Regions from separate parts of the Rossellomorea sp. LjRoot5 genome, predicted to be linked through region 2. Evidence: riboswitches for the same ligand, from Rfam matches in the RefSeq annotation. Region 2 holds a riboswitch; each other region holds the start of a gene.
The links. A riboswitch is a leader RNA that binds a small molecule or an ion and turns the genes downstream of it on or off. The one in region 2 is predicted to bind S-adenosylmethionine.
Positions count from the first base shown of each region.

Region 1 (7,520 bases), 1.3 Mb from region 2:
CTTCAGAGGAAGCTGCCGCATGGGCAGACCTTCCTTTAAATTCGAAATCAAGCGGGTCCACCGCTAGGGTTTTTCCTGTCTGCGTTGTTCGGTTGAACGGATGAACCATCATGCAGGCATCTACTCCTGCGAACAAGCCTGCTTTTACAAAACTGCCCTTCGCACTTCCGTTCGGGCCGCCTTCCTCGGCAGGAGTCCCGAACACCACCACTTCCCCTCCTGTTTCCTCGAGTACGGACGACAGGGCGATGGCCGCCCCGCAGCTTGCCGTCCCGATGATATTGTGACCGCAGGCGTGACCGAGTCCAGGCAGGGCGTCATATTCAGCCAGGTAGCCGATGACCGGCCCTTCTTTCCCTGAATGTTTGCGTGCCACAAAGGAAGTCTCATGACCCGCCACTCCCCGTTCAATGGAGAACCCGTTGGCTTCAAGGAGGGTGGTCAAGGTCTCTGAAGCAAAAAACTCTTCGTTTCCGATTTCAGGTTTGTCGTGGATCTGATGGCTGGTCGACACGAGTTTCACCGCCAATTGATCGACTGCTGAGACGATATTGTTTTTACGATCTGCAATCACTGCTGGTTGACTCATCTCTTTTCCCTCCTAATGCAATTCACTGACCGGCACGAATGTCGGGATCAGGGAATCTTTGTATGATTTCTTGATATGTTCCGCTACGTCATCTTGCTGATAGAGCTCAACGATTTTTTTATAAGTCTTATTGTCTTTATCTTTTTCCTGGGCCGCAATGATATTGATGAACGGCTTGGATTCCGCTCCTTCGATATAGATGCTGTCATCGACCGGGACGAGTCCTGCTTCCACCGCCACACCATTATTGATGATCGATGCCGCAACATCCGGCAGTACCCTCGGTGTCTGGGCAGCAACGACCGGTGTGAATTCAAGGTTTTTCGGGTTTTCTTTGATGGCTTCGAGACCCTGTGACTGATCAAATCCTTCTTTCAGTTGTATCAAACCTGCTTCTTCCAGTAAGAGAAGGGCACGGCCGAGGTTCGTCGCCTCTTGAGGGACGGCTACCTTGCTTCCTTTCGGTAAGTCTTCTACCGATTTATATTTTTCCGAATAGATGCCCATCGGCGCGATGATCGTCGAGCCGATTGGTACAAGGTCCAGATTATGTTCTTCAACGAAAGAGTCAAAATACGAAATCGTCTGGAAGGCGTTCAGGTCGATATCCCCATCGGCCAGCGCCTGGTTCGGTCTCACGTAATCGGCAAACTCCACAATCTCGATGTCAATCCCTTCCTTCGCTGCTTTCTCTTTCATATACTCCCAAATCGGCACCCCGGATCCATTCACTCCGACTTTCACGACTTCTTTTTCTCCAGAGCCGGATGCACTGTTTCCCGAGCATCCGCTCAATAGTAGGGTAAATAATAGAATCGCGATACTTGCCAGGCTGATTGATTTTTTCATATTCCTCTCTCCTATCGTCTCCTGATGATTTTTGATAATGTATTTCCTGCTGTCTGAAGTCCCTGCACCATCACGACTAAAATGATGACAGTCACAATCATGACGGATGTTTCAAATCGCTGATATCCGTAAGCAATGGCGAGATCCCCGAGGCCACCGCCTCCGACTGCCCCGGCCATGGCCGATGCCCCGACAAGTCCGATGGTCGCGATTGTGATATTCAGGACCAGTGTGCTCAATGCTTCAGGAATGAGGATCCCGAAGATGATCTGCCACGGCCCTGCCCCCATGGACTCCGCCGCTTCAATGACACCCGGTTCCACTTCAAGGAGCGAGCTCTCTACCAGTCTTGCAATATACGGTGCCGCAAATACGACAAGCGGTACGACGGCTGCCGCCGTTCCGATCGAAGTGCCCACTACCAATCTTGTAAAAGGGATGATCGCCACCATCAAGATGATGAATGGGATCGAACGAAACACGTTGATGATGCTGCTGAGTACTGAAAAGACGGCTTTATGTTCGAGTAAGTGCCCCTTCCTCGTCACCACGACGATGATGCCGAGGGGAAGTCCGATCAACGTTGCAAACAGGAGGGAGAATGACACCATCGCCAATGTATCCCATGTCGCTTCTATAATTCGTGGCCAGAATAATTCCCAGTTAACTTGCACGCTTCTCCACCTCGCTTACGAATAATCTGTTCTTCCAATATTCCAGGATTTCTTCCGTTTCGTTCTTGCTGCCGATGATCTGTACGATGAGATTACCGAACGGCTTGCCCTGAAGTTCCGTGATCTGTCCGAACAATACATTGATATGGGCATTGAATTTCTTTGCCGTTTCGGAAAGGATCGGCGTGCCCGTTGAATCCCCTTTGAAAATGAGACGGCAGATGCGTCCTTCTTTGCTGTCATTCAATTTATCAAGAACCGATGCCGGCAGCTGATCATTCATGACACTCTTCACAAAGTTTCTCGTCGTCCGGGTCTGCGGGTTGGAGAAGATATCGAAGACGCTTCCCTCTTCCACGATTTCTCCATTTTCCATGACCGCGACCTTATCACAGATTTCCCGGATGACCCCCATTTCGTGGGTGATCATCACAATCGTAATGCCATACTCCGCATTGATTCTCTTTAATAAATTCAGAATCGATTCCGTCGTCTGAGGATCCAGTGCTGATGTGGCTTCATCACAGAGCAGAATCGAAGGCGACGTCGCCAGGGCCCTTGCTATCCCCACCCTTTGCTTCTGCCCTCCTGATAGTTCATCGGGATAATGTTTCGCTTTGTCTTCAAGCCCGACAAATGCAAGCAACTCCTTTACTCTTTTGTTGATTTTATCTTTCGGCCATTTTGCCAGTTTCAGAGGATAGGCGATATTCCCCGCCACCGTCCGGGATTGAAACAGATTGAAGTGCTGAAAAATCATCCCGATGCGGTGCCGCTCTTTCCTCAGATCGATGGCCGATTGGTCCTTCAGGCTGCGCCCCTCTATGAAAATATCACCCGAAGATGGTTTTTCTAAAAAATTGAGACAGCGGACAAGCGTGCTTTTTCCTGCCCCACTGAATCCGATCACACCATAAATCTCTCCCTTCTTCACTTCAAAGGAAACATCCCTCAAAGCGGTGAAGGGGCCATCCTTCGTCTCAAAAACTTTCGTAACATTCTGAACTCTGATCATATAGGACTTGCTCCTTTCCCTATGTATTCTTCCTGATGCCTGGATTTAAGGACATGCCTGAAAATAAAAAGTGCCCCCCTTCATAAGAAGAGAGGCACAAAAATATGTATATGTCCCGCTCTTCTCATCTTTCAAGTCATATGACTTGATGGAATTGGCACGGTATTCATAAGAACCCGTTGCCGAGGTATCGCAGGGCCAGTCCCTCCACCTCTCTTGATAAGAAGATATCGCTTTATTAAGTTAAAGTTATGATGCGTTTATGCATTAGGGTAATGGTAAAGGATTTCAGTTGGGTTGTCAATCCTGTTTTTGAAAAAATTTCATTAAGGAGGACATCATCAAATTGGTTACTTTAGCCTGTCTTTAACTAGTTGTAGCGCTATTTTACGCTTTTCAAAGAGAAGCAAATTGAAGATCGACAAAAAAGTTCAGACGATAAAATTTTGCTGCAAAAAGCACAGATTTTCCTCGGCAGATACTTTTGTGGTGACACAAAATCCGATACGTTCTCACGAAAAAAATCCATTCCTACACAAATCTTTTCAAACGGTTCATCTGGAATAAGACAACGTTACAACACGTATATTGAAAGGAATATTCAAATAAGAGGAGGATTTCATGACAAATCCATTCGTTGCAAGATCGTTGGATGAAATTAGATTCTGGTCCAGGATAATGAAAGAACATGCCTTATTTTTAAGTTTGGGTTTCACCTATGAGCAATCACAACTAATTGAAGAAGCTAAACAGTTCATCACTTTATTTAAAAAGATAGAAGAAAAATTATCTAGATTCACGTTAAATTCTGAATTACGTCAGGTTCAAGCATTCAATAGCGAGGTTTACCAAGCAGCTGCTGCTATATGGGGTTATAAACGAAAGATATTAGGGTTAACCCTTAGATGTGAAATCAGGCATAATAATTTCCCCCTGTTAATTGATCATACAAGTAGGGAGGCTGCCTACTTTGCTAATCGATTAAAGGAACTAAATGAAGGCAGGCTCGCACCTACACCGGATGATGTAATCCAGGAAAATGTATTCTTTTTAAAAATTATGGCTGACCACGCCAAGTTCATCGGGCATCTTTTAGATCCTTCAGAAAGGCAGTTGGTTGAACAGGCCAGAGAATTCAGCCATGATTTTGATCAGCTAATGTTTCAGGCAGTTGATTTAGATTCTATGCGTCATCAATCAGAGACTGAACCATTACTGGATCAGTTCTTGGATCAAAACAGAGTCTCAGTGGTTTCGTTAAGAGATTTTAAGAAAACAGCAAGAGAATTAATTGAGGCATGTCGTATTAAAAGCAATATTCACCCCCTTTTAGCTGATCATACATTTAGAGAGGCTGAGAGATTCTTGGAAATCATTGATTTATTTGAAGCAAATATTAACGGGAATCAAAAATAAGATCATATAATAATTTCAACTTTCAACACTAATTTAAGGAATTGAAAATATGACTTTTGGTTAGAGGAATGCATTGCTTGATAGTAAAAAAACCACACATATGAGACATATCCAAAATGTGTGGTCTTATTTTAATTTGATCTTCAACTATTTATACCAATGGATGTGGTACATAAAGTTCTTCTAAACTCTTAATCTCTTCAGATGTCAATCTGACTGATAAGGAGGACACTGCATCTTCGAGATGGCTTATCTTGGTCGCCCCAATGATTGGTGCTGTGACTTCTTCCTTTTGTAACAACCATGCAAGTGCGACCTGTGCGCGTGGAATGCCTCGATTCGCAGCAACCTCTGCGACTCTTTCCGCCAATTTGCGATCGGCTTCTTCTGTCTTTATAAACAGGGCCTTAGCTACTTGGTCATTCTCTGATCGAAAGGTCTGCTCATTCCACTCTCGGGTTAAGCGACCTGCAGCAAAAGGTAGATATGGTGTCACGCCAACTCCATCATCTTTACAAAAAGGCAACATTTCTCTTTCTTCCTCTCGATAAAGCAAGTTAAGTCTATTTTCCATAGAAATGAACCGAGTCCAACCGTTGCGTTCTGCTACATGTTGAGCTTTTGCGAACTGCCAAGCTGACATGGAGGATGCTCCGATATACCTTACCTTGCCTTTCTTAACTAGATCATGTAGAGTCTCCATTGTCTCTTCAATCGGTATGTTAGGATCCCATCGATGGATTTGATACAAATCGACGTAGTCCGTACCCAAGCGTTTTAGACTATTATCAACTTCCGTCATAATCGATTTGCGGGAAAGCCCCATTGCATTTGGACCTTTACGCATCGGAACGAATACTTTTGTAGCAATGACTACTTCGTCACGGCGAGAGAAATCCTTTAATGCTCTTCCTAGAATTTCTTCACTTGTGCCGTCAGAGTACATATTAGCGGTACTGAAAAAATTTATGCCTAATTCAAGGGCTTTTTTTATGATTGGTTTGCTCTTTTCTTCATTTAGTGACCATGGCGCATTTCCTCGTTCAGGTATTCCGAAGCTCATACTTCCAAGACATAGTTCTGAAACATCCAATCCAGACTTTCCAAGTTTTTTATACTCCATTTGTATAACTCACTCCTTCTGCAATTTATAAAAAAAAATGATTAACTTTTTAAAATTAGCGAGAGACTCCCATTATCACCACGGAAGTTGACGTCTCTCATTCGAAAACGTGCCTGTAGGACCGCCCTCATCAAGAAGAGCAAGGCTTACCGGATGGCGAGCTGCCTGTTGAACGGTTCCTGTCCCTTCAAAATTGTTAAGTTCCGTTGCAGTAAAACCTGGGCATGCAGCATTGACCTTAATACCTGTTGATTCAAGTTCAATAGCAAAAGCAAGCGTGATGGCATTAAGTGCAGTCTTTGAAGGGCTATAAACTGCACCGAACATTTCACGATGCGAATTGTTCGGGTCAGCGTTAAGTGTCAGCGATCCTGAACCACTAGATACATTGACTATGCGTGCGGCAGGTGCTTTACGAAGAAGCGGTAGCATCGCTTGTGTGACAGCAATCACACCAAATACGTTTGTCTCAAACACCATGCGTACTTCTTCGATAGATGCAACACTTGGTTTGCCTGACTTACCTACCTCTTCAAGCTTCCTTCCAGGTTCACCCGCATGCGATATACCCGCATTGTTGATAAGGACGTCGAGACGACCTAACTCGCTACGGATACTTTCTACTGCTGCGGTGATAGAATGATGATCGGTAACATCAAGCTGGATGGCCAGTGCATCTGCCCCAACGCTAATTGCTGCTTTTTTTCCTTTTTCTAAATTTCGTGATCCAACAAGGACAGTGAATCCGTGTGCCGCAAGATCCTTTGAGATTTGAAGACCAATCCCTTTATTTGCTCCAGTAACCAGAGCAATTCGTTTATTATGCATTGTAAACTCCTTTCTGCATGCTACTTTTGCCGTTACTGATAAATTCTTCTAACATTTTATCTATATTCCATTTTCAGTTGACACGTCAACCTTAATACACCTTACCATCTTGTGGTTGATACGTCAACAATGTTATACTCCAGTTATGAATAAAAAAATGATAAGTGAAGAAGCAATGCAAATTTGGCATATGTGGAAAAGTTCATATAAAAACATTTTTGGACGCGTAGTAAAAGACATGTTCGAGAAAACTGGGCTATCGGAGGGTGACTTTGGTATATTAGACCGATTGGATCTCCATGGAAAAGGCAGACTACGCCAACAAGAATTAGCAGACTCGCTGGATTGGACAAAGAGTCGGTTATCCCATCATTTAACGCGGATGGAAAAACGTGGACTTGTTTCAAGGGAACCAATAGAGACTGAGCGAGGAGTCCAGGTAATCATTACTTCGGCAGGAAAATCAGCATTGGATGATGCCCGCCCTGTCGTATCCATGGCAATACGCGAGTATTTTTTAGATTTATTAACCGAACAAGATATTGAGTCGATTACTAATCTTGCAGAAAAAAGCAAAGGCTTCAACGGCTTGTAAAACCCCACCCTCTTAATTGTGTTTTTTGATCTTATTCTGACGATAGGTAACAAAAAGCTGATTTTCCTATTTTGGAAGATCAGCTTTTCTACTTTGTGAAGAAATGTACTTAAGCTAACCTGCCCGTTAGCTGTGTAATTGAAGGAAGGGCGGCTGCTTGTTCAGCCCCCCTTATAATGGGGATAAGAACTACTGTGACAGATTTGTCAGTTTAAAAAATTCAGGTTCTGGTTTCATTATTTTTGTTCCTTTCTGGGATTGAAAATAAATTTCTTTATCATTTCCGTAGTACACCTTAATTTCTAAATTCCCGAACTTAATGACACTTGTTTTCTCTCGATTAGGTAACTTCTCATCATCCCAATTAATTGCCTTATTTATTAGAGTTTTTATTCATTTGACCTTAGTCTTATCTTCTATAACTACACAAT
Region 1 covers NZ_CAXUQN020000001.1:1,185,355-1,192,874, reverse strand. Annotated here, with positions in the region: gene ACSQ2E_RS06025 (M20 family metallopeptidase) at 1-589, opposite strand, end outside; gene ACSQ2E_RS06020 (MetQ/NlpA family ABC transporter substrate-binding protein) at 602-1,438, opposite strand; gene ACSQ2E_RS06015 (methionine ABC transporter permease) at 1,450-2,112, opposite strand; gene ACSQ2E_RS06010 (methionine ABC transporter ATP-binding protein) at 2,102-3,127, opposite strand; SAM riboswitch class I at 3,249-3,353, opposite strand; gene ACSQ2E_RS06005 (DUF2935 domain-containing protein) at 3,749-4,543, shown strand; gene ACSQ2E_RS06000 (aldo/keto reductase) at 4,695-5,666, opposite strand; gene ACSQ2E_RS05995 (SDR family oxidoreductase) at 5,742-6,494, opposite strand; gene ACSQ2E_RS05990 (MarR family winged helix-turn-helix transcriptional regulator) at 6,640-7,089, shown strand; gene ACSQ2E_RS05985 (hypothetical protein) at 7,483-7,520, opposite strand, start outside.
Region 1: another riboswitch for S-adenosylmethionine. It lies ahead of ACSQ2E_RS06010 (methionine ABC transporter ATP-binding protein); the one in region 2 lies ahead of ACSQ2E_RS12825 (methionine biosynthesis PLP-dependent protein).

Region 2 (7,520 bases):
ATGTCTTCAGAAGCTATCCCATATTTCTCCGTTAACAGTCTATGGGAACGAAGGGCAATGTCAACCTTTCGTTCTACTGATACACCCATGCCCTTTTCATCAATCGTCCCGACCACCACTGCCGCTCCGAAGGCATTCATCAGTTTAGCGACCTTCGCAAATCTCTCTTCTCCGTCTTCGAGATTAATTGAGTTAATGATCACTTTTCCTTGAGAAAATTTCAAAGCGGCCTCAAGCACCTTCTCATCCGTTGAATCGATGACAAGTGGAACTTTTACTTTCTTCACAACTTCCTGAATAAAAACATTCATGTCCTCTACTTCTTCACGATCGGGGTCGGCAAGGCAGATATCGATTACCTGAGCCCCATTTTTCACCTGCGCCCTGGCAATCTCTGACGCTTCCTCTATCTTATTCTCTGCAATCAATCGTTTGAATTTTCTTGAACCGATGACATTCGTCCGTTCTCCGACCAGAATCGGTCTTCTGTCTTCATCCTCATAGACGAAAGCTTCAATTCCAGACACCGCATGGGGATGAGATTCTTTCGGTGTACGGGGCGGGAATTCCTTCACGACATCTGAAAGGGCGCGAATATGCTCCGGTGTTGTACCACAGCACCCTCCTACAAGATTCAGCCAACCTTTCTCCGCGAAACCTTTCATCTTTACACTGAGGGAATCTGCTGTTTCATTATAATTCCCTTCTTCATCTGGGAGTCCGGCATTCGGGTAACAGCTTACATAGGTAGTGGCTAAACCCGATAACGAACGGATGTGGTCACGCATAAATTCAGGCCCCGTTGCACAGTTCAGACCAACGACCAAAGGGTTTAAATGTTCAAGGGATAGATAAAATGATTCGATTGATTGCCCGGCCAGTGTCGTGCCCATAGGTTCAATGGTTCCGGATAATAAAATCGGGATTTCTTTTCCTCTGGATTCGAAAGCCGTTCGAATTCCGAGGTTCGCTGCTTTTACGTTTAAAGCATCCTGACTTGTTTCAAGTAAGAGCACATCAGCCCCTCCATCGAGAAGGCCTTCTGCTTGAACACGGTAGTTGTCTGCCAGTTCATCAAAGCTTACTCCTCCTGTTACGGATAACGTTTTAGTAGTTGGACCAAGCGATCCCGCAACGAACCTTGGCCACTCGTGAGTTGAGACATCATCTACTGCTTTTCTGGCGATTTCAGCTGCTACTTTGTTGATTTCGTATGCTTTATAGCCTAAATCATATTCGTCGAGTACGATGGGGGTTGCGCCAAAGGTATTCGTTTCAATCATATCAGCCCCTGCTTTCAAATATTCCATATGGATCTCATAGATTACCTCCGGCGCTGTCAAGACAAGATTTTCATTACATCCTTCAAGTTCTTTCCCTCCGAAATCCTCCGGGGATAAATTTGCTTGTTGAAGCATCGTCCCCATTGCTCCATCAAGTACGAGTATTTTTTTTCTAAGCTGTTCTTCAAACAATGTGATGGCCATAGGGAACCTCTCTTTCAGTGTTGGTTTTCTCTTGAATATGATGAATCAGTTCAATGCTCATATCATATCGTAAAAAAGGTGTGATGAGATAAATGCCATTAAATAGTTCTAATGCTGTATCCAGCAAATCTTTGGCTATCTCCATTCCGACTGTTCTAGCAATGACAGGATCACTTCCAGCTTCCTTCATTCTTTGCCTCGTTTCTTCCGGTACATTGATACCAGGCACTTCATGGTGGAGAAATTCTGCATTTCTTGAGCTGATCAACGGCATGATTCCGATGAAAACCGGAACATCCAGATGCTTTGTCGCTTCATGGATTTGTATCAGCTGTTCATTCCCAAAGATCGGTTGAGAAATGAAATAGTCGGCACCGGCTTTCTTTTTCTTTTCAAGCCTTTTTACAGAAGCGTCTAAATGACGGAAGTTCGGATTAAAGGCTGCCCCCACTGAAAATTGAGTGCGTTCCCGGAGTGATTTACCGGAAAACGATATTCCCTCATTATTCTGTTTAATGAGTTCAATAAGTTCCAGGGAAGAAAGATCATAAACGGATGCAGCACCTGGAAAATCCCCGATCTTTGCAGGGTCACCCGTTATCGCTAATAGATTGTGTATTCCTAATGTGTGCAAGCCCATTAAATGGGATTGAAGTCCAATCAGGTTTCGGTCACGGCAAGTGATATGAACGAGTGGTGTAAGATCGTATTTCGACTTGACCAGACTCCCGATCGCGTCATTGCTAATACGCGGCGTTGCCAGCGGGTTGTCAGCAAGGGTGAGTGCGTCAATGCCTGTTTCCTTAAGTGCCGACGCCCCTTGGAAGAACAATTTCGTGTCGAGATGCTTCGGTGGATCGAGTTCAACGATAATGGTTTTCTTTTCTCTTACTTGCTCATGCAGCAAGCTTCCCCTGATGGATGGTGAAGATAACTGAACTACTTTTTTCTTTTTTACTTCTTTTTCTTTCACCGGCTCCCGGCTTTTCAACCTTGAAGCTACAGAACGAATGTGATCGGGTGTGGTTCCACAACAACCCCCAATGATTCTCGCACCCTGGATCCGCAATTCATTGCTCATATCCCCAAAGTAATCAGGCTCAGCAGAGTAATAGAATCGACCTTCTTCATAGTTAGGGAGACTCGCATTTGGAAAGACGGATAGAAATGCCCTTTTCGGCAAGGGGACTTCCTCTAATGAATTCACCATGTGAAATGGCCCCATCCGGCAATTGATGCCGACAACATCGGCCCCCAATAACTCCAATTGTTGAAGAGCGTCTTTGATTTCCATTCCATTTTGAAGGACTCCCGTTTCATGCAGGGAAACTTGAGCAATGAGGGGAATATCCGCTTCTCGTTTAGCGATGCTAAGAACGGTGGTCAGTTCCTCGAAATCATAATAGGTTTCCAGAAGAATGCCATCAACCCCCTCTAATAATAAGCAGTAAAGCTGTTCCCGGAAGCTTCTTTTAATCTCTTCCAGAGACACATTTTGTTTTATACCCCTGATCCCCCCGATGGTTCCAAGGATATAGGTGTTTTCTCCAGCTGCTTTTCTTGCCAGACGAACAGCAGCTGTATTGATTTCCTTAACCGAATCCTCGAGTCCGTATCTTGAAAGCTTTTGATAATTGGCTCCATACGTATTGGTCTGAATGATATCTGCTCCTGCATCGATATACTCTTTATGGACTTTCAACACTTCATTTGGGTGAGAAAGATTCAGTTCTTCAAAGCATCTGTCCACTCCATAGGAATATAACAATGTTCCAATTGCTCCATCTGCAATCAAGATTCTCTCTTTTAATGCTTCCGGCAACGGCTTCATGACGCTCCCTCCTCTTTACAAATTTATCACGTTGTTTCGATTGATTTTTTGTATACTCTCTAAACCGTTTTGTAGATCCTTAATTAATTCATCCGCGTTTTCAAGACCAACGGATAAGCGCAATAATCCATCTGTAATCCCTCTTCTTTCCCTTTCGGCTTTAGGCATAGAAGCATGTGACATTCTCGATGGATAGGATAAAATCGATTCAACAGCTCCTAAACTGACGGCGAATACGGGGATGTTTACATGTTTGATGAGTTGCTTCACTTCCTCTTCCCCTTTTAACCGGAAGGAAAGAACCGCTCCGGGACCCTCTGCCTGCCGAACTTGAATTTCACGACCGTGATGATAACTCAAGCCCGGATAATATACTTCTTCTACTTCCTTTCTACCTTCTAAAAAGCTTGCAATCTTATAAGCCGACTCTGATGATTCCTTCAATCGAACATGCAATGTTTTCAGCCCTCTTAAGAGCAACCAGCAATCCTGTACCCCGAGCACCGCCCCAAACGAATTCTGCAGAAAAGCAAGTTTCCCGGCAATCTCTTCATTTCCTGTTACCGCAAGCCCCGCTAAGACGTCACTATGTCCGGCAAGAAACTTCGTCGCACTGTGAAGGACAACATCCACCCCGAAACTGATTGGTCTTTGCAACAGTGGCGTCATGAATGTATTATCAAGAAACGTTAAACAGTCATTTGCCTTGGCAAGCTTCACGACCCCTTCAATATCGGTAATATTCAATAACGGGTTCGAAGGAGTTTCCATATAAATCACCTTCGTATTGTGCTTAATTGCACAAGCCACTTCATGCAAATCCTTCATATTCACAAAAGAGTATTCTATATCAAACTTAGTAAGGACTTCTGTGATCATCCTGTAGGTCCCCCCATATACTTCTTCCGATACGAGAACATGATCCCCACTCGATAACAAAAGAAAGCTTGTTGAGATGGCCGCCATACCGGATGAAAAGGCAAAGCCCCTTACCCCGCCTTCTAATTCCGCTATCGTTTCTTCGACTGTTTCCCTTGTTGGATTCCCTGAACGGCTGTAATCATACGTTCCATATTGATCAAAATTCTGTTGATGAAAAGTTGTAGCATGATGAATCGGAGTAGAAACAGCTCCTGTCCCTTTATCAAATCCCCGGGAATGAATGAGTGACGTCTGAAGTGAAAATGGCTTTTTACTCATACGTTAACACCTCTTTTTCCAATTGATGAAAAACATTCTCCAAATCTTCAATCAGGTCATCGATAAATTCAATTCCTACAGAAAATCTGAGTAGTCTGTTGCAGATACCAAGTCTTTTTCGTTCTTCTTCAGGAATGTCGGCATGTGTCTGGGTGGCGGGATAGGTGATAAAGCTTTCAACTCCTCCTAAACTTTCTGCAAATGTAATAAGGTTCAGATTTTGTAGGAAGGGACCGACCCATTCTTCCTTACCAATGCGAAAGGAAAGCATGCCTCCTTTCCCCGGATATAAGACGTCCGTTACACAATCATGCCCTTCAAGATATTGGGCTAATCTCCCTGCATTTTTTTCATGCTGAGCCATTCTGAGGCTAAGGGTTTTCATCCCTCGTATTAAGAGCCAACAATCAAATGGTGAGAGCACTGCACCGATTGAATTTTGAATCGTGTAAATTCTTTCAGCTAAGTCCTCTGTGTTTACAACAACCACTCCAGCCAGAACGTCATTATGGCCGCCTAAGTATTTGGTGGCGCTATGGATAACCAGGTCCGCACCCTCTTTGAGCGGTTTTTGGAGGACAGGTGTATAGAAGGTGTTATCGACGACCAAGAGCAGTCCATTCGCCTTTGAAATCCCGGCAACCTCAGAAATACTTGCTTCATTCATTAATGGGTTGGTTGGTGTTTCAAGAAATATAGCCTTCGTCCGCTTCGTAATTTGTACGTTAATAGAGTCAGCATCACTTGTATCTACAAAATGAAATTTGATATTATATTGGGCTTCATACTGTACAAATAAACGGTAGCTTCCTCCGTAAAGATCCTTCGATACAATCAATTCATCCCCACTTGAGAATAAACCCAGGATAGCCTGAATCGCAGCCATTCCCGAACTGAATGCAAATCCTTTATGCCCCTCTTCCAATTGAGCCAATGTTTCTTCAAGGGTCGCCCTGGTTGGATTACCTGTTCTCGTATAATCATAACCGGTTGATTCACCGATCCCTTTATGTTCATATGCTGTCGATAGATGAATGGGAAGGCTTACGGCACCAGTAACAGGATCCTTCCGATTGCCTGCCTGAACAAGCAATGTATCAATATGTTTTTTCAACATTCTTCTCTCCTTTTCTTCCCTAGAAAATGAAAAGGGGAAAAACAAAAAAACCTTCTTATGAAAATAAGAAGGTTTTATACGTTCGTTCTCCCTCTTATCGTCCAAGTTGACATCAACTTGCTGGAATTAGCACCATACCTGTAACTGTGGCTGGTTGCTGAGGTGTCTTCGGGCCAGTCCCTCTACCTCTCTTGATAAGAAACAATATGAATTTTTAAAAAATACTTTCCCATAACTTATACCAAACATAGAAGACTGTCAATGAAAAGTAAGAATTTTAAATTTATTTTTTTATTTATTTAAAATCCCATCGGTACGGACGCTTGAATAAATAGTGGTAATTAAATCCAATTAATAATTGATGGAACACTGTTTAAACAAGATTTTCTAATAAGACTTCCTCATCGCTTTATTCAGTTTTTCAAAATTGGGACGACTTGATGTTTAGCTCACTCAAAAAGAGTTTAAACACATAGAAGAATCTTACAAAATTTACAGGAGTGATGAGAGTGAAGGGCGTTACGTTCCAAGGAAAAGAAAAGATGGTCGTGAAAGAAGTAGCGAATCCAGAAATTCAAGTAAATACTGACATCATCGTAAGGATTACTGCAAGCGGAATTTGCGGTTCAGATTTACATTTATACAAGGGAGGAATAAAACCGCAACAAGATTATGTTGTGGGACATGAACCGATGGGTATTGTCGAAGAGGTGGGATCGGAAGTGAAAACCCTTAAAAAAGGGGATCGTGTGGTTATTCCTTTTAATATTGGCTGTGGGAAATGTTTTTTCTGTGAGAACCAAATGGAAAGTCAATGTGATGAGTCCAATCCCCATGGAGAAGTGGGCGGTCTTTTCGGATTCACTGAGATGTTTGGTGGATACCCGGGTGGTCAGGCGGAGTATCTGCGGGTACCGTATGCAGACTTCACATCGTTTAAAGTCCCTGATTCAAGTCAGCTGGAGGATGAAAGTGTTCTCTTCCTTTCCGATGTAATACCCACTGCTTACTGGAGCGTAGAAAACAGTGGTGTAAAAAAAGGCGATACGGTCATTGTATTAGGTAGCGGTCCAATTGGATTGATGGCCCAGAAATTCGCTAAATTGAAAGGCGCCGAAAGAGTCATCGCAGTAGACCAGGTAGATCATAGACTTGCGCATGCTAAACGTACCAACCAAGCAGAAATATTCAACTTTCAAAATCATAGCGATATCGGGTCGCTCCTGCATGAAGAAACTAAAGGGGGAGCTGATGTTGTGATAGACTGTGTGGGAATGGATGGGACCGTTCAGCCAAATGAATCGTTCGGTTCTGACTTTGATAATCAATTTGGGACCATAAGTCCGATCAAGACAGCCTCAGAAGCGGTTCGGAAGTTCGGAACTGTCCAATTGACTGGCGTATATGCAACAGAAGCAAATCGATTTCCTCTAGGGGACTTTTTCAGCCGGAATGTTTCCATTAAAATGGGACAAGCACCTGTAATTCATCTGATGCCAAAATTATACCATATGATCGAAGAGAACCAATTTGACCCTACCGACATCATCACCCATACCTTTTCAATTGAAGAAGCGGCAAAAGGGTATGATATTTTTGATAAGAAGTCCGATGGAAATATTAAAGTAATACTCAAACCTTAAAAAGTGGGAAGAAAAGCCGCATTCTGACAAAATGCGGCTTTTCCAATGTTTTCATTTGTTACATTTATTTAATTAATTGTATCAATCAATGATACAAACCAATCTTTTGTTTGATTTCCCTCATAAAAGGAGTGATTTTTTTTCTTGCCTTTTCAGCACCATTTAGTAGAATTTGATCAATTGCCTCTGTGTCACTTACCAATTCGTTGTACATGTCACGGGGTTCTTTCATAAATGAGTTC
Region 2 covers NZ_CAXUQN020000001.1:2,480,349-2,487,868, forward strand. Annotated here, with positions in the region: gene metH (methionine synthase) at 1-1,487, opposite strand, end outside; gene ACSQ2E_RS12815 (bifunctional homocysteine S-methyltransferase/methylenetetrahydrofolate reductase) at 1,468-3,318, opposite strand; gene metC (cystathionine beta-lyase) at 3,334-4,518, opposite strand; gene ACSQ2E_RS12825 (methionine biosynthesis PLP-dependent protein) at 4,511-5,635, opposite strand; SAM riboswitch class I at 5,727-5,836, opposite strand; gene ACSQ2E_RS12830 (alcohol dehydrogenase catalytic domain-containing protein) at 6,145-7,278, shown strand; gene ACSQ2E_RS12835 (tryptophan--tRNA ligase) at 7,364-7,520, opposite strand, start outside.

Region 3 (7,520 bases), 1.8 Mb from region 2:
CGACCCCTCTCGGATCGGAGGTATACACCCCGTCCACATCCGTATAAATATCGCATCGCTCGGCATTCAGGGCTGAAGCCAATGCAGCAGCTGACGTATCGGATCCACCCCTGCCTAAAGTGGTGAGCTCCCCCTCTTCGGTGACGCCTTGAAATCCGGCCACCACCACGATTCGTCCATCGGATAATTCTTCTTTTATCCTTCCCGTATCAATGGAAGTGATCTTTGCATTGCCGAACACTGCATCGGTCCGAATCCCCGCCTGCCGACCTGTCAGGGAGATGGCCTTCATCCCTCTGTGCTGAAGGGCCATCGTCAGAAGGGAAATCGTGACCTGTTCCCCTGTCGCGAGGAGCATATCCATCTCTCTTTTACCGGGATAATCAGAAAGTTCCCCTGCCAGTTTCACAAGGATGTCCGTCGTATTAGACATCGCCGATACGACAACCACGACGTCATTCCCCTTTTCTTTTTCCTTCACGATTTGACCGGCCACCCGCTTCATTCGATCCGTAGAACCTACAGAGGTTCCACCAAATTTCTGAACAATGATACTCAAGTGATCCCCCTACTTTCTATCAGATCTATTTTCTGCTTTCCCTACAGCCGTCATAAAACACCGATTCCTTCCTTCACTTCATTTTCAAGAGGAATTTCGTGTAAAATCGATACAGCCTGAATGTGGTCATGTGATTGAAGAAGAGATTCAAGATCTTCTTTTCTGCCTTCGACAAACACGTAAAGATATTCTCCAAGCTGAATGCGGTCCTTTAAGGTGAACGGTGTAATCCAGCTTTGATATTCCTCTTTTTCCTTGAACCGCAGGACCCATTGGCTGATGCTTTCTTCTTGGGAATCTTCGCTCGTCACCGTCTTTTCGGGAGAAACGGTGTATTTCCCCTGTATCAGGGAGAGGAAATCCTCCACCATGGCACTTCCAGTCGGATATTTCCCCGCTCCGGGACCGAGTAGTGTGACTCTCCCTACCAGACTCCCTTTCAGTGAAATTGCGTTTTCCACATCCTCCACCCCGTAAAAAGGATGGGTGTCGTGGACAAGGGTCGGTTCCACTCCTCCCTTGATGCGATTGAATCCGTCACGTTCCAGTGATCCAACATGCTTGAATCGCAAACGGAAGGACTCGGCTGCCTGCAGCCATTCCGCCGTCAAGTGTGTGATCCCTTTCCGCCGGATATCCTTCCAGTCAGTCTGCTTGCCAAAGGCGGTCTGACTTAAGATCAGAAGCTTATAAAAGGCATCATATCCTTCAATGTCGCTCGTCGGATCCGCTTCGGCATATCCCTTCTCTTGCGCCTGCTTTAGAGCAGTTTCAAAGGAAAGCCCCTTTTTCCTCATTTGGGATAGAATGAAGTTGGATGTCCCATTCAATATGCCTTGAATGCTTCTGATTTCATTTACCTTCAGGAGCTGACGGATGGTGCCGATGACCGGGATCCCTCCGGCCGTGGTCGCTTCGAAACCAATGGACACCCCATGATTTAATGCCTTTTCCAAAAGATCGGGACCGAATTTTGCAAACATGGCTTTATTGGCCGTTATGACGTGAATCCCCTTCTCGATGGCTTGAGTAATATACGTATAAGTCGGTTCTTCTCCTACTATCGCTTCAAAGATCACATGAAGGTCAGGTATGTCGAGAATGTCTTTATATTCTGTCGTGACCAAAATGGACGGATCTATTTCCCTTTGCTTAGAGGGGTCCTTAATGAGGATTGCCCTTATTTTCACCTCTTTACCGAGTACTTCTTTCAATCTTTCCTGATGAGTATCAATGGCTTCATAGACCCCTTGACCAACTGTTCCAAAGCCCAGAAGCGCCACATTTATCGCTGACATCATTCAGCCTCCTTTTTTCCGGTTTTACCTGCACGTACGATTCCTGTCTGAAGGCGTGGTGGAAAGAAAGAGGGTATGCAGAAAAGCCCTCTTCTTGTAAGAAGAGGGCTGATTGACCATGCTCCTCCCCTTATCTTCCAGATCCACATGGAATCTGTAGGAATTGGCACCTTTACAGACTGATCCTGCAGGTTGCCGGGCTTCATAGGGCCTATCCCTCCGCCGCTCTTGATAAGAGATATAACGTTATGTTTTCACTTGATATTTGAGTATGAATTGGATTATATAGGGGATTCACCCCTTCGTCAATAGAATTTTTGTTATTTTTTAAAAATTCTTTCACTTAAGCCGGATGGGACATTTCCAATAAGTTTAGTTTGGAATACTCCTATTTCTATTAATCTTTTTGGTTGAAGGGAGTTTTAACCCTGTTAGAGAGGGAAAACTAACCCATATCCATTTACTAGAAAGGACACGTTTCGATCATGTTAAAAAAGATCCTTCCTTTATCCATTCAAAAATATTTGCTCATGTCAAAACGGCAGCGCATGCATGAAATCAGGCTCACCATTTGGTATATGCCCTTTATATACATATGCCTGTCCTTTCTCATGGTCGCCGTTACCCTTTATTTAGATCTCTATCTGGAAGTGTCACAGTATACGTTTGATATGTTAAGTATGGATGCATCTGTCACTCGCATACTGGTAAGCACACTCATAGGTGGCATTCTGACACTCAGTGCTTTTACGCTCAATTCCCTGCTCGTCGTGCTGACGATGTTCAGCGGACAGTTTTCACCCAGGATGCTGTTGGATTTCATTTCGGACAAACAGACGCAGCACGCCCTCGGCATTTTCAACGGCAGTTTCGTTTACGTGCTCTTCCTTTTCCTTTTTATCGGAAGTTCAAAGGACGAAATGTTCGTCGCTGCGCCGGTCATGACGATCGGACTGGCGTTCCTTACAGCCCTTACGTTCATATTCTTCATCAACCATGCCTCGACTTGGATGCAGGTCCATAATATTACGTACAATATGAAGCAGGTTTCTGAAGTGATGATCAACCAAACGCTTAAAAAAGATTTGGAGACCCATCGTACGACAGAACATGGCGATACGATGGATCAGTATAAACAGAATACCCTTCATGTGAGTGCTAGGGGTTCAGGCTATATTCAATTAATCGATTTTCAAGGAATAATTCAAATGGCAAAGGCTGAGAACCTTATCATTCAGCTTCATTACAAAGTCGGGGACTACGTCTTGGCCGGAAATGAAATCTTGAGCATATGGGGACCGGACACAAAGGATATTTCAACAAATTTCTACCTCGACTTCATTGAAATGGGGCATAAAGAAACTGAAATTCAAGACTTGCAAATGGGGATTCACAAGCTGGCCGAAGTGGCAATCAAATCACTCGGGAATGATGACCCTAAAACCGCGTCTAATACCATCGATCAGATGGCCGACCTCATGCTGACAATTGAGGATCACTTATCCTTCACCCCCTACTTAATCGATGAGGAAGGAAGAACCCGGGTCGTCCTTCAATCTGAACCGTTTGATTATTACCTATATCGGGGATTTGGCTATATCCGTCACTATGCAAAAGACAATCATTTGATCATCACGGACATTGTGCGGGCACTTGCCCTTATTGCTGAATCCATTCAAACGGCCAAGCATGAAGCCATTTGGAAGTTCGCCTGCAATACCATTGACCATATAGAGAGGGAAGTCATTTATGAATTGGATAAGACCTTTCTCCTGCAGGAAGTCCATAAGCTGGCACGGCTCACTCAAAACCTTGAGGAGTATAAGAAAATAGAAAATAAATTCTACCCGTCAGCCAATGAAAACACGTAAAAAGCTTCTTCCCTTCCATGAGGGAGCAAGCTTTTTCTTTGTTTGGCCAATGGCGAGGTCTTCTCCTTGCGCAAGCTGCTATAAAAAAACGCTCCGTCATTATCTTAACGGAACGTTTTCATATCTCTTATTCCCGATCAAAAAGTACACGCCCTGCAATTCCTGGATTCGTCATTTCAAAAGGATTCAAGATCAGATCAAGCTCTTCTTCGGTAAGAACATCATATTCGAGACAAAGTTCTCTCACAGACTTCCCTTTTAGGATGGCTTCCCTGGCAATCCGTGAAACGACTTCATATCCCAGGTGAGGATTGACCGCCGTGATGATGCCTACACTGTTTTCCACATATTCCTTCATACGTGTCTCATTCGCTTCGATCCCGACGAGGCAGTTGTCCGTAAAGCTTCTGAACGCATTGTTCATGATGCTGATGGACTGAAGGAGATTGAATACAAGAACAGGTTCCATTACGTTAAGTTCAAGCTGGCCGGCTTCTGAGGCCAGTGAAATAGTCTGATCATTCCCCATCACCTGGAAGGCTACCTGATTGATCAGTTCCGGCATGACCGGATTCACTTTACCCGGCATGATGGAAGAGCCGGGCTGTCTTGCTGGCAGTGAAATTTCACCAAGTCCGGCACGGGGTCCAGAAGCCATCATACGCAGGTCATTGGCGATCTTGGACATATTGACCATGCAGACCTTGAGTGCAGCCGACACTTCTGTGTATGCATCCGTATTTTGCGTAGCATCGACAAGGTGTTCAGCCCCTGTCAGTGGCAAACCGCTGATATCAGCCAGGTGCTTCACAACACTATTTATATATACAGGATCCGCGTTCAAGCCGGTCCCTACTGCTGTTGCCCCCATATTGACTTCATACAGATGATCGCGAGTTCGTCCGATACGTTTAATGTCGCGTTCCACTACTCTGCTGTACGCTTCAAACTCCTGGCCAAGGCGGATCGGTACGGCATCCTGCAGATGGGTACGTCCCATTTTAATGACGTGATCGAACTCCTGGGCTTTCTGTCTAAAGGCATTCAGCATATGCTCCATTGTGTCGAGGAGCTTCTCTAATAATTTCAGGGTGGAAATATGGATGACCGTCGGAAATACATCGTTGGTCGACTGTGACATATTTACGTGGCTGTTCGGGCTCACTTTCCCATATTCCCCTTTACGATGGGACATGAGCTCAAGTGCGCGGTTGGCAATGACCTCATTGGCATTCATATTGATGGATGTGCCTGCCCCTCCTTGAATCGGATCCACGATGAAGAATTCATGAAGCTTTCCTTCAAGTATCTCTTCGGAGGCCTGCACGATGGCTTGACCGATTCCGTCATAGAGGCGTGTCGTTTCCATGTTTGCAAGTGCAGCCGCTTTCTTTACGACTGCCAGGGCATCGATCATCTCTTTATGAATTTTATATCCTGTAATCGGAAAGTTTTCCACTGCCCGTAACGTTTGTATTCCATAATACACATCTTGGGGTACTTCTTTTTCTCCAAGAAAATCTTTCTCTATTCTAAATCCACTAGTGACATTGATCATTTTTCTTCTCCCTATTTTTTAATTTACAGCTTCTCCAATTGATGATTCTATCAATTCCCTGGTCAGTAGGCAACGATTTTGAGAGAAACCCATTTTTTTCATTTGTCCGCGTTTGAAGTCTCCATGCAATAAAAACACCCCATATCAATTCTCGAGGCGCACCAGTTCAACTTGATTCATAAGTACCACTCATTTTCTCTGTTTTACCTGGTCCCTTAACTCTTCAAGCTCTCCTACAAGTTTCATTACAAGCTCATCGCTCTGTCTCAGTTGCTCATTCAGCAATCGGATGGTTTCTTCCTCCCATTGAAACGGGTTACCATGATCCGGGGTATAGCTGAGGTCTTCATATACATCCCCTTTTTCAGCTGGCGTATCACGGAAATATATAGCTACCTCACAGCCTGAATCCCCTACAGCAATCCTTTTCCGTAAAACCACTTTTGAATAGCCGAATTTACGCGACGCGATCCCGCCGAACACACTTGAAGTCATATTGCATAAATGGGGGGCGTCTTTAACGGTTTCACCGAACGGACAGCCTTTAGCCTTCACCACCACATGATCCGGGTGCACTTCTGAAATATAGAAGTGACCCCCGATGGAGTTCTTCAAATCAATTATGACTTCAGCATACCGCTCAATCGTCCATTCTTCATCCTTCTTCCCATACAGACTTTCAATCCATTCCCCAGTACGCAGTCCAATTTGACGGATGTATTCATCTGCTGTTTTCCCTACCGTCTTCTGGTGGATACGAGCATATTGAGTGATAAGCTTACTTAAAAAAATCGTCCCGGTTAATGAAGTTTTCGTTTCCATTCCATCTCTCCTTCATTTGATCTATGACATTAGGCTCATTTAAAGGCATACCGTACCGTAGTTCAACTTGCCCTTTACTTTTTAAGTGTTATGAACTCGTTTTCTTTCAGTATAACATCTATGAACCGGATTCTGTTTGTTTGTTAGACTTTTATCTATGTGGTCCTGTTCTATATAGGACTAAAATCTCATATATTACCAGAAGAAAGTCCTGAGAGAATTAAAAGCTTAATGATATTCTTAAAACCCCTTTCCCCGGTGGGCAGGGTAGGGTTTTTTGAATATAAAAAAAGAAGCTGTTGAGATGTCCAACAGCTTCTTTTTCTATTTTAATGCATATTGCTCAATACCCAGACAGATCCGGCCACGATGACAATCGCGATGAATGCCGCAGACATCATCTTACCTACCTGCCATCTGCCTTCACCTTCCGTTACGTGCATGAACATGAAGAGCTGGATGGCAGCCTGTATGAAGGCAAGGACGAACACGATCGCTACGATCAGTTCATATGCCATATTCGTATACAGTCCAAACCAGACGGCTAAGAACGTCAACGCAATCGATAAGATAAATCCAATGATTTGAGTCCAAGGTAATCCACTATGATTCGTATGTTGTGACATTATCCCACCATCCCTAATAAGTACACGCTTGTGAACACGAAGATCCAGACAAAGTCCAGAAAGTGCCAATACAAGCTGGATACAAATAGTTTTTTAGCGGTATCAGGATTCAATCCCCGTTTCTTCACTTGGAACATGACGAGAAGAATCCAAAGGATACCCACTGATACGTGGAGACCATGCGTCCCGGTCAGTAAGTAAAAGGATGACCAGAACGCGTTCGTGCCCATGGCGGCTCCTTCATGGATCAAATGGATGAACTCGGTGATTTCCATGTAAAGGAATCCAAGTCCAAATAATAATGTAATGATCAGCCAAACCATCATGGATTTGACATTTCTTTTTCTTAATTCATTGATTGATAGACCAGACGTGAAACTACTGATTAATAAGAATAGCGTCATGATGATCGTATTCTTCATATCAAACACTTCACTCGGAAGCGGGCCACCCATCGTTCCGGCTTTCAGAGCGAAGAACGTTGCAAAAATAGTGGCAAACAATGCAATTTCCGCGCCCAGGAAAACCCAGAATCCGAAGATGTTCAGTTTACCGATATCGGATTGATATTCAAGCGGCGTGTTTGGATCTATATTCGTACTATGTGCCATGCTCACGCCTCCCTCTTATACGGATTTTCAGTCTTTTCTATTTCTTCCACACTTACATAATAACCTTCATCCTGCTTGTGTGACATCAGTGAACGGAATGCCATGCATCCGAAGATACCGACAAGCGCCATGATCGCCATCCAGAACAGTTCGAATACTAAACCAAATCCTGCGA
Region 3 covers NZ_CAXUQN020000001.1:653,410-660,929, reverse strand. Annotated here, with positions in the region: gene ACSQ2E_RS03210 (aspartate kinase) at 1-559, opposite strand, end outside; gene ACSQ2E_RS03205 (homoserine dehydrogenase) at 610-1,860, opposite strand; SAM riboswitch class I at 1,985-2,095, opposite strand; gene ACSQ2E_RS03200 (DUF2254 domain-containing protein) at 2,343-3,728, shown strand; gene aspA (aspartate ammonia-lyase) at 3,856-5,286, opposite strand; gene ACSQ2E_RS03190 (methanogen output domain 1-containing protein) at 5,476-6,108, opposite strand; gene qoxD (cytochrome aa3 quinol oxidase subunit IV) at 6,438-6,734, opposite strand; gene qoxC (cytochrome aa3 quinol oxidase subunit III) at 6,734-7,345, opposite strand; gene qoxB (cytochrome aa3 quinol oxidase subunit I) at 7,348-7,520, opposite strand, start outside.
Region 3: another riboswitch for S-adenosylmethionine. It lies ahead of ACSQ2E_RS03205 (homoserine dehydrogenase); the one in region 2 lies ahead of ACSQ2E_RS12825 (methionine biosynthesis PLP-dependent protein).

Region 4 (7,520 bases), 420 kb from region 2:
TTGTTCGGATTTTCTTTTGCCTAAATACTTTTGTCACAGCCTCGTTTTTATTTTTTGTGACACAATTATGGGGGGGATTCTGAAAATAATAATTGATAATTCAATCTGTTTAGATTATCATCTAATTAGATATAAGTCGAAAAAGATAGGGGGATTAATGTTGCAATTAAGTAAGCAGATAGCGTTTCATAAGACTATGGGGGACCCGACCCGTATCAAGATTGTTTATTTATTGGCAGAAGAGAGTTTGCATGTGGGAGCCATAGCCGGAAAGCTGGGACTTACTGCGCCAACGATCTCCCACCATTTAACGAAACTGAAAGAGTGCAATCTTGTTTATTCACGGAGAGAGAAGAACACGGTTTACTACTATTTGAATAAAAAAGTATTAAGTCATCACGGGGATGTTCTTCACAGGTTTGCTCAAGAAGAGAAAGGGGAGAGGACGATGTCAGAGAAGTTAGTGAAAGAAAAACAGAAAGTGAAGAATAATTTTCTGGAGAAAAATGGACGGATCAAAAGTATTCCCGCCCAGCAAAAGAAAAAATTATTCATTCTTGAACATCTCGTGGAAGGTCTGAAGGTGGGTGAAAAGTATAAGGAAAAAGAGTTGAATGAGTACATTCTCCAATTTCATGAAGATTTCGCCACCTTGAGGAGAGAGTTCATCATCCACCAGTTCATGTATCGGGAAAACGGCATCTATGAGGTGAATCCGAAAGAAATGTGGGCATCTACTAAACTTTCAGATTAAAAAGAAAGAGGCTGGGACATAACTAAATCCATTTCTTCTAAAGGCGAACAATCATAAATTAGTTAGGATCACTTGATACACCGCTGTTGATTTCCGTGCAAGACTTCGCTTTCCTCGGGCGGAAGGCGAGCCTCCTCGTCACTGTCGTTGAGGCCACTGATAATATACCGATTATTTGATTTGTAAAACAAAAATGAGTTTTAAAGAACACAAAAAGAGTGTATTTGGGGGTTTTTCTCCCATAATACACTCTCATTTTTCTTTCTTTCTTACTTTTTTTCGTTCATTAGTTTTATTATTCGCTTGATATTCACCGCGAAGATGGAGGTGGCTCCTTGGATATGCATACCTAATAGACCCGCGGCGTTGGCTTTATCGTACCCGTGTCTGTTTTTGAGTTCACTATTCTTAGCCTCAATTTTATATCGAGAACGTGAGAGTTCTTTGAACTCTTCGGAATGTTGGAATGTCTCGTGCTCCGAATGTTCCTTTGATTTAATGGTCAGAGAGTAGCTCTTTGTCTTCGCCCCTTCTGTGTAACATCCTTCTCGAATCGGACACTCTTTACATTTCTCAATGTTCCAATAGAATTTTATTCGTGTGTTACGATTCTTGTCTCTTTTTTTTATGTGTCCACTGTTTTTAGACAAGTGTCCCGCGGGACACATATAGCGACCTGCATCTTTGTTATATACGAAACTGTCATCTTTTCTTCTGCCATTTGTTATAAGGGGATGCAGCTTAGAAACGAGCTTAAGTTTTTCTTTATTGGCATAAATGAGATTTTCTTTTCGAGAGTAAGCTTTGTCACCAATGACTGCCTCTATTTCAACTCCATTTTTTTTCGTTTTATCAATTAAGTCAGGAAGATAGTTACCATCCGATTTTTCTCCGGAAGTAATAATAGCCGCTGTGATGATTCTTTCATCCGAAAGGGCAAGATGGGTCTTATATCCATGAAAAGAATGGTCTTCAGATTTGTGTCCGACTCTCGCATCAGGATCCGTTGAAAAATGGGTATTATACTTACTATCTTCAACGGCTTCCTTTAAAACGTTAAGCTTTTCCTTCACGGATGGGACTTTTGCAATTTGTGGAGATCGTTCAACCACAGACACTAACTGTTCGGTGTATGTAAGTTCTTCTTGGTAGCCCCCGTCAACTGGTTTACTAGGGAAACTTTCTTTCATTTTCTCATCATATTGGTAAATCGTCTTACGAAGCTTTTTGGACAATTCTTGTAAGTATTGTGTAGCTGATTTTGAGTTATATCGAGAACTAGTATGAGTGGCGTCTAGGATAATGGATTTTCCTAATAAAAGATTGTGCTCAAGGGCTATTTCTACCGTCTTTCCGATTAGTAAATCAAGTAATTTCATATCCTTAATACGCAGTCTTCGAAATTTAGTAAGAGAACTTGGGTCAATTACAGGCTCCTCAGGAGCGAGATCTAGAAAGTATTTAAATGACAAATCGTATCGAGAGCGTTCGACAACATCGACATCTGATAAGTCATAAAACACTTTCAGTAAGAGGTATTTAAACATTCGAATAGGTGGAATGGCGTTTCTACCATTATCAATACTATAATTTTTTTTAAGTTCATCCAGTATAAAGGAGAAGTCAACGAGTTCTTTCGTTTGTCGCAGTAGGTTATCTTTTGGAACTACGAGGTTGTACAACTCGTAATATGGACTTAAAACTAATTCTTCTTGTTTTGATAACATTGAGAACACCACCTATTCACTAATACTTTAATTATAAAATAAAACAGTCAGACAATCCTCATTTTCATGAAGATTGTCTGACTGAAATTAGACTTTTTCAGTGGCCTCACTGTCGTTCCTGCGGGGTCTCACCTATTCCGCTTTTCCCGTAGGAGTCTTCGTCTTGCACTCCAATCAAAAGCTAGATCCTGCTATATATACTGAATGTGCTTTAGCAATGATAACAAAAGGGTCATTCATCAAGATAGGTGTTATTCGTACACAGACTGTAGTTTTCTCATTTTCGATCATTTGGGGTGTGTCGAAGCAGAATGAATCATTCACATCTGTTTAGAAAGAGTATTTGTATAAGTAACGGTTAAGGTCACTGCCACTAATAGAGTAACATCCAATGAAAAATCCGAACGATTTCGATTTTCAAAAAAGAATTTCGAATGATCGTTCGGATTTTCTTTCAACTAAATACTTTCGTCCCAACCTCTTTCAACATGATTATGATAGGTTCATGGTCAGTTGGATGCTTTCTTGAAAATGAGGATACAGCACGCCCTTTTCTGTGATGATGCCTGTGATCAACTCATGAGAAGTCACATCAAAGGCTGGATTATAAACAGGAACATGTTCGGGTGCGATCATTGAGCCAGCCATCGTCGTGATTTCGTCTGGGCCCCTTTCTTCAATCAGGATATCATCGCCGTTTCTAGAGGTGAGATCGAAAGTCGAAGAAGGGGCAGCCACGTAAAATGGAATATTGTAATGGTGACATAGGATTGAAAGCATGGACGTACCGATTTTGTTCGCGGTATCCCCATTCGCAGAAATCCGGTCTGCACCGACGATCACGGCCTCCACACCTTTTTCTTTTATAGTATGGGCGGCCATGCTGTCAGTAATGAGGGTCACTTCGACACCTGATTGCTGAAGCTCCCATGCAGTAAGTCGTGCGCCCTGAAGGACCGGGCGTGTTTCACAGGCGTATACGTGAAACCCTATTCCCCTTTCCCGGCCTAGGTGAAAGGGAGCAAGTGCCGTTCCATATTTACTCGTTGCAATAGATCCCGCATTACAGATGGTCATAATTTTCCTCTTGTCATCTAATACATCCAATGCGTATTCACCGATCATCCTGCATACTTCCTCATCCTCAGTGTGGATCTGGATGGCAGTATGAAGCAGGTCGGTCTTGGCTTCATTAACGGATTGTGCAAGGGCAAGAACTTGTTCCAACCGATTCAATGCCCAGACCAGGTTGACTGCCGTCGGCCTCGAGTCAGCGAGATATTCTTTATCCCTCCTGAAAAGGTTATTGAATTCTGTCAGATTGTCTGTTTCATAATGGCAAGCAGCATGAGCCAATCCATAGGCAGCTGTGATCCCGATTGCCGGGGCACCTCTCACTTTAAGTGAAACGATGGCTTCGTAATAGTCTGTAATGTTCGTTAGCGTTAGATATTCCACAGTGTTCGGCAGCTTTTGTTGATTAAGAATCAGTAAATGATCTTCATGCCACTCGAGTGAAGTTGGAATGGTTGGTGTATGTGTCATGAGTATCTCCTTTAATTATTCAGAATGTGACCGTACTAAAGTCAAAAGCTCTTCAATGGAAAGAATGTGTTTCCGATTTACAATCAGTTTTTTTCCAAGGTTGAGGCATGCCCGTTTGGCCTTTAATCTTTGTTCTTTATCTTCGATGCTCTCGAGGTCATCCACGTGTGCAAGACCGATCGTCCTTCTGATGCACTCGCATCCTGCAAAACCGATGCTGTCCTGAAAGCTCTTCTCCAATACATACTCAAGGTACCCACTCACCTTTGTGTAAGCGTCGCCACTTTCCTTCCAATGTCTGGAGAACGTAGCAGAGAAGACGTTCCAAGTATTTTCGATATGGTGGAGGACGGGTTCCTTTTCACCTGGACTCGCGATCACTTGGAAAATAAGGTTTGCAATAAACTGACCGATATCGAAACCGATCGGTCCATAAAAAGCAAATTCCGGGTCGATGACTTTTGTGTGTTGGTCATCCACAAAGATACTGCCCGTATGGAGGTCTCCATGAAGCAGGGCTTCCCCTTCTGTTAAGAAACTCTTTTTGAGCTTCGCCACCTCAAGCTTTAAAGTGAAATCATCCCATAATTGTTGCACATCCCCGGATAATTCCTCCTCAAACTCATTCGTTTCACTGTTGAAAAATGGATCCGTGAATACCAGGTCCTCTGTGATTTTGCATAGTTCAGGATTGGAAAATTCCTTCACATACTCCTTTTTCTTAAATGGATGAAGGGCATAATCAGATGTGAAATACAGTGTATTTGCAAGAAATGTACCAATGTCATCAGATAATCGGGGGTACTTATTCCCATTGATCAAGCCGGTACGAGCGATTGTGAGGTTGCTTAAATCCTCCATTACTGTGACGGCGAGGGAGGGATCAGAATGATACACTTCCGGGACGAGGTCTCCTACAAATGAGCGCTGAAGGAGTAGGGCACCCGCTTCAATTCTTGCCCGTTCGATCGTAAGTGGCCAGCTTTCACCTACAACCTTTGCATAGGGTAGGGCCTGTTTGATGATGATTCCTTTATCTGTATCCCTTTCAACTACATGAAAAACCAGATTCAAGTTCCCATCCCCGATTTCTTCACATGTTAAAAGTGAACCATCTTCAAAGATTCCTAAATGTACAGCCATAGCGATGGCCGACTGTTCCGTCAGTGGTTGATACGTATTGAGTTTAGTGATTGCCATTTTCTTTCCTCCTTTAGTGCACCCTTATGAAAGTAGGGGTGTTAGGGAGGCTTTTCCGTGGCATAAGAAAAGCCTCTTTCCATGTTCGAAAGAGGCTTGAAGAGTCATCTTCTTCGCCTCTTATCTCCCAGAAAGACTATCTTTCTGTTGGAATTAGCACCGTGCCTTACTGGATTGATCATCCGGCGCATACTGCGCCCCGTTTTACAACGGTATTACGGTCGGTTGCTGGGCTTCATAGGGCCAAATCCCTCAGCCAGCTCTTGATAAGAGTTGCGTGTGCTATTAAATTAAAATTCTGAATGTTCATTTGAATTGAATGGTACCATTGGAGTATTTTCCATGTCAACGGTTTTTTAGTAATTTCTAATAAAAGTCCGGTCTCCGATCTTGAAAGATCGGAATTTGTTTACGGACCTTTTCTACTTCCTGCAAATTGATTTCAGCAGAGACCAGCTGTTCACTTTGGGTTCCTTTTGCAAGGATTTCACCCCATGGGTCGATGATAAGGGAGGTGCCGCCGAATTCGTTACCAGGGTCACTCCCCACACGGTTGCATGCGAGCACAAAACATTGATTTTCAATTGCACGTGCCCTTAAGAGAGTCTGCCAGTGATCAATTCTTGCCGCCGGCCATTCAGCCACCACAAAGACGATCTTCGCTCCCATCATGACATGTTTCCTGAACCATTCAGGAAAACGTATATCGTAACAAATAAGTCCTGCCATCCTGTTATCATCAAGAGAGAACGCCCCGTCTTCCTGTCCAGGAAGTAAATAATGATGTTCATTCATTAGTTTGAATAAGTGAAGCTTTGAATACTGTTTCACCAACACACCATTAGCATCCGCCACCAATAGTGTATTCCTTACCCCATCTTTTGATTTATTGGCAACAGAACCACCAACGATGTGAATGGAATATTTTTTTGAAAGTGAAGTCAGGAAGGAGGAAGAGTCTTCGGCTTCTTCATCTGCGATCTCATCTATCCGTGTAAGATCATAACCTGTCGTCCACAGCTCAGGAAGAACGACGGTACCGCACCCTTCTTCCTTTGCTTTTTTTACCCACTGTTCCACTTTAACTTTGTTTTCTGCAGGTTTTCCAAACACGATATCCATCTGGGCGAGACCAACCTTTTGAATCATTACCTTCACCTCGTTATGTACTTTTTGTCAATTATTCCTTTACATTCTGTATGTTCCGTTATATCATTTGTGACTAGAATTTGAAAGTAATTAATTTTCAAAAAAATGAGTGGGTGAATGGATGAAACACTTTGAAAAAGCAAAACGCTTGGATTTATTACCGGAACAATTTTTCGCTTCCCTCGCAGGGACAGTGAATGCTGTTGTGAATGAGGGGCATGACGTCATTAATTTGGGGCAGGGAAATCCAGATCAGCCGACGCCTTCACATATTGTGGAAAAATTAACGGAAGCGGCTCAATCTCCTTCCAATCACAAATATCCACCATTTCGTGGTTTATCGAGCTTTAAAGAGGCAATCGCTGCCTTCTATTTCCGCGAATACGGTGTGGAGATGGATCCAGAAACCGAAGTAGCGGTTCTCTTCGGAGGAAAAGCGGGTTTAGTGGAAATCCCTCAATGTTTATTGAACCCCGGCGACGGAGTATTAGTCCCTGATCCCGGTTATCCGGATTATGTATCGGGGGTGGCATTGGCAGAAGCAAGTATGATCAAGATGCCGTTGAGAGAGGAAAATGGGTTTCTCCCGGACTATCGGGTGCATTCCCGTGAAGAATTGGAAAGGGTAAAGTTAATGTTCCTCAACTACCCCAATAATCCAACAGGTGCGACAGCCACAAAATCCTTTTTTGAGGACACGGTGGAACTTGCGTTAAAACATGATATTTGTGTGGTGCATGACTTTGCTTATGGGGCGATCGGTTTCGATGGACAGAAGCCTGTGAGTTTTCTAGAGACGGAAGGTGCAAAGGATGTCGGGATTGAGATATATACATTATCGAAAACCTATAATATGGCAGGCTGGAGAGTCGGCTTTGCCGTTGGGAATAAGAGTGTCATTGAAGCAATCAACCTCCTCCAGGATCACCTTTACGTAAGCCTGTTCGGAGCGATTCAAGAAGCAGCCACTACGGCCATACTGAGTTCTCAGGATTGCGTAACGGAACTGGTTGCAACATATGAAGAACGAAGACAACTCCTGATCTCGGGTCTCCAGGCAATAGGGTGGGATGTAAAAGCTCCGCAAGGTTCCCTTTTTGCCTGGCTTAAGGTGCCGGAAGGGTTCACTTCTGTTGAGTTCTCAA
Region 4 covers NZ_CAXUQN020000001.1:2,901,907-2,909,426, reverse strand. Annotated here, with positions in the region: gene ACSQ2E_RS14870 (metalloregulator ArsR/SmtB family transcription factor) at 161-754, shown strand; gene ACSQ2E_RS14865 (IS1182 family transposase) at 1,024-2,481, opposite strand; gene mtnA (S-methyl-5-thioribose-1-phosphate isomerase) at 2,974-4,026, opposite strand; gene mtnK (S-methyl-5-thioribose kinase) at 4,042-5,226, opposite strand; SAM riboswitch class I at 5,344-5,499, opposite strand; gene ACSQ2E_RS14850 (carbon-nitrogen family hydrolase) at 5,593-6,375, opposite strand; gene ACSQ2E_RS14845 (pyridoxal phosphate-dependent aminotransferase) at 6,497-7,520, shown strand, end outside.
Region 4: another riboswitch for S-adenosylmethionine. It lies ahead of mtnK (S-methyl-5-thioribose kinase); the one in region 2 lies ahead of ACSQ2E_RS12825 (methionine biosynthesis PLP-dependent protein).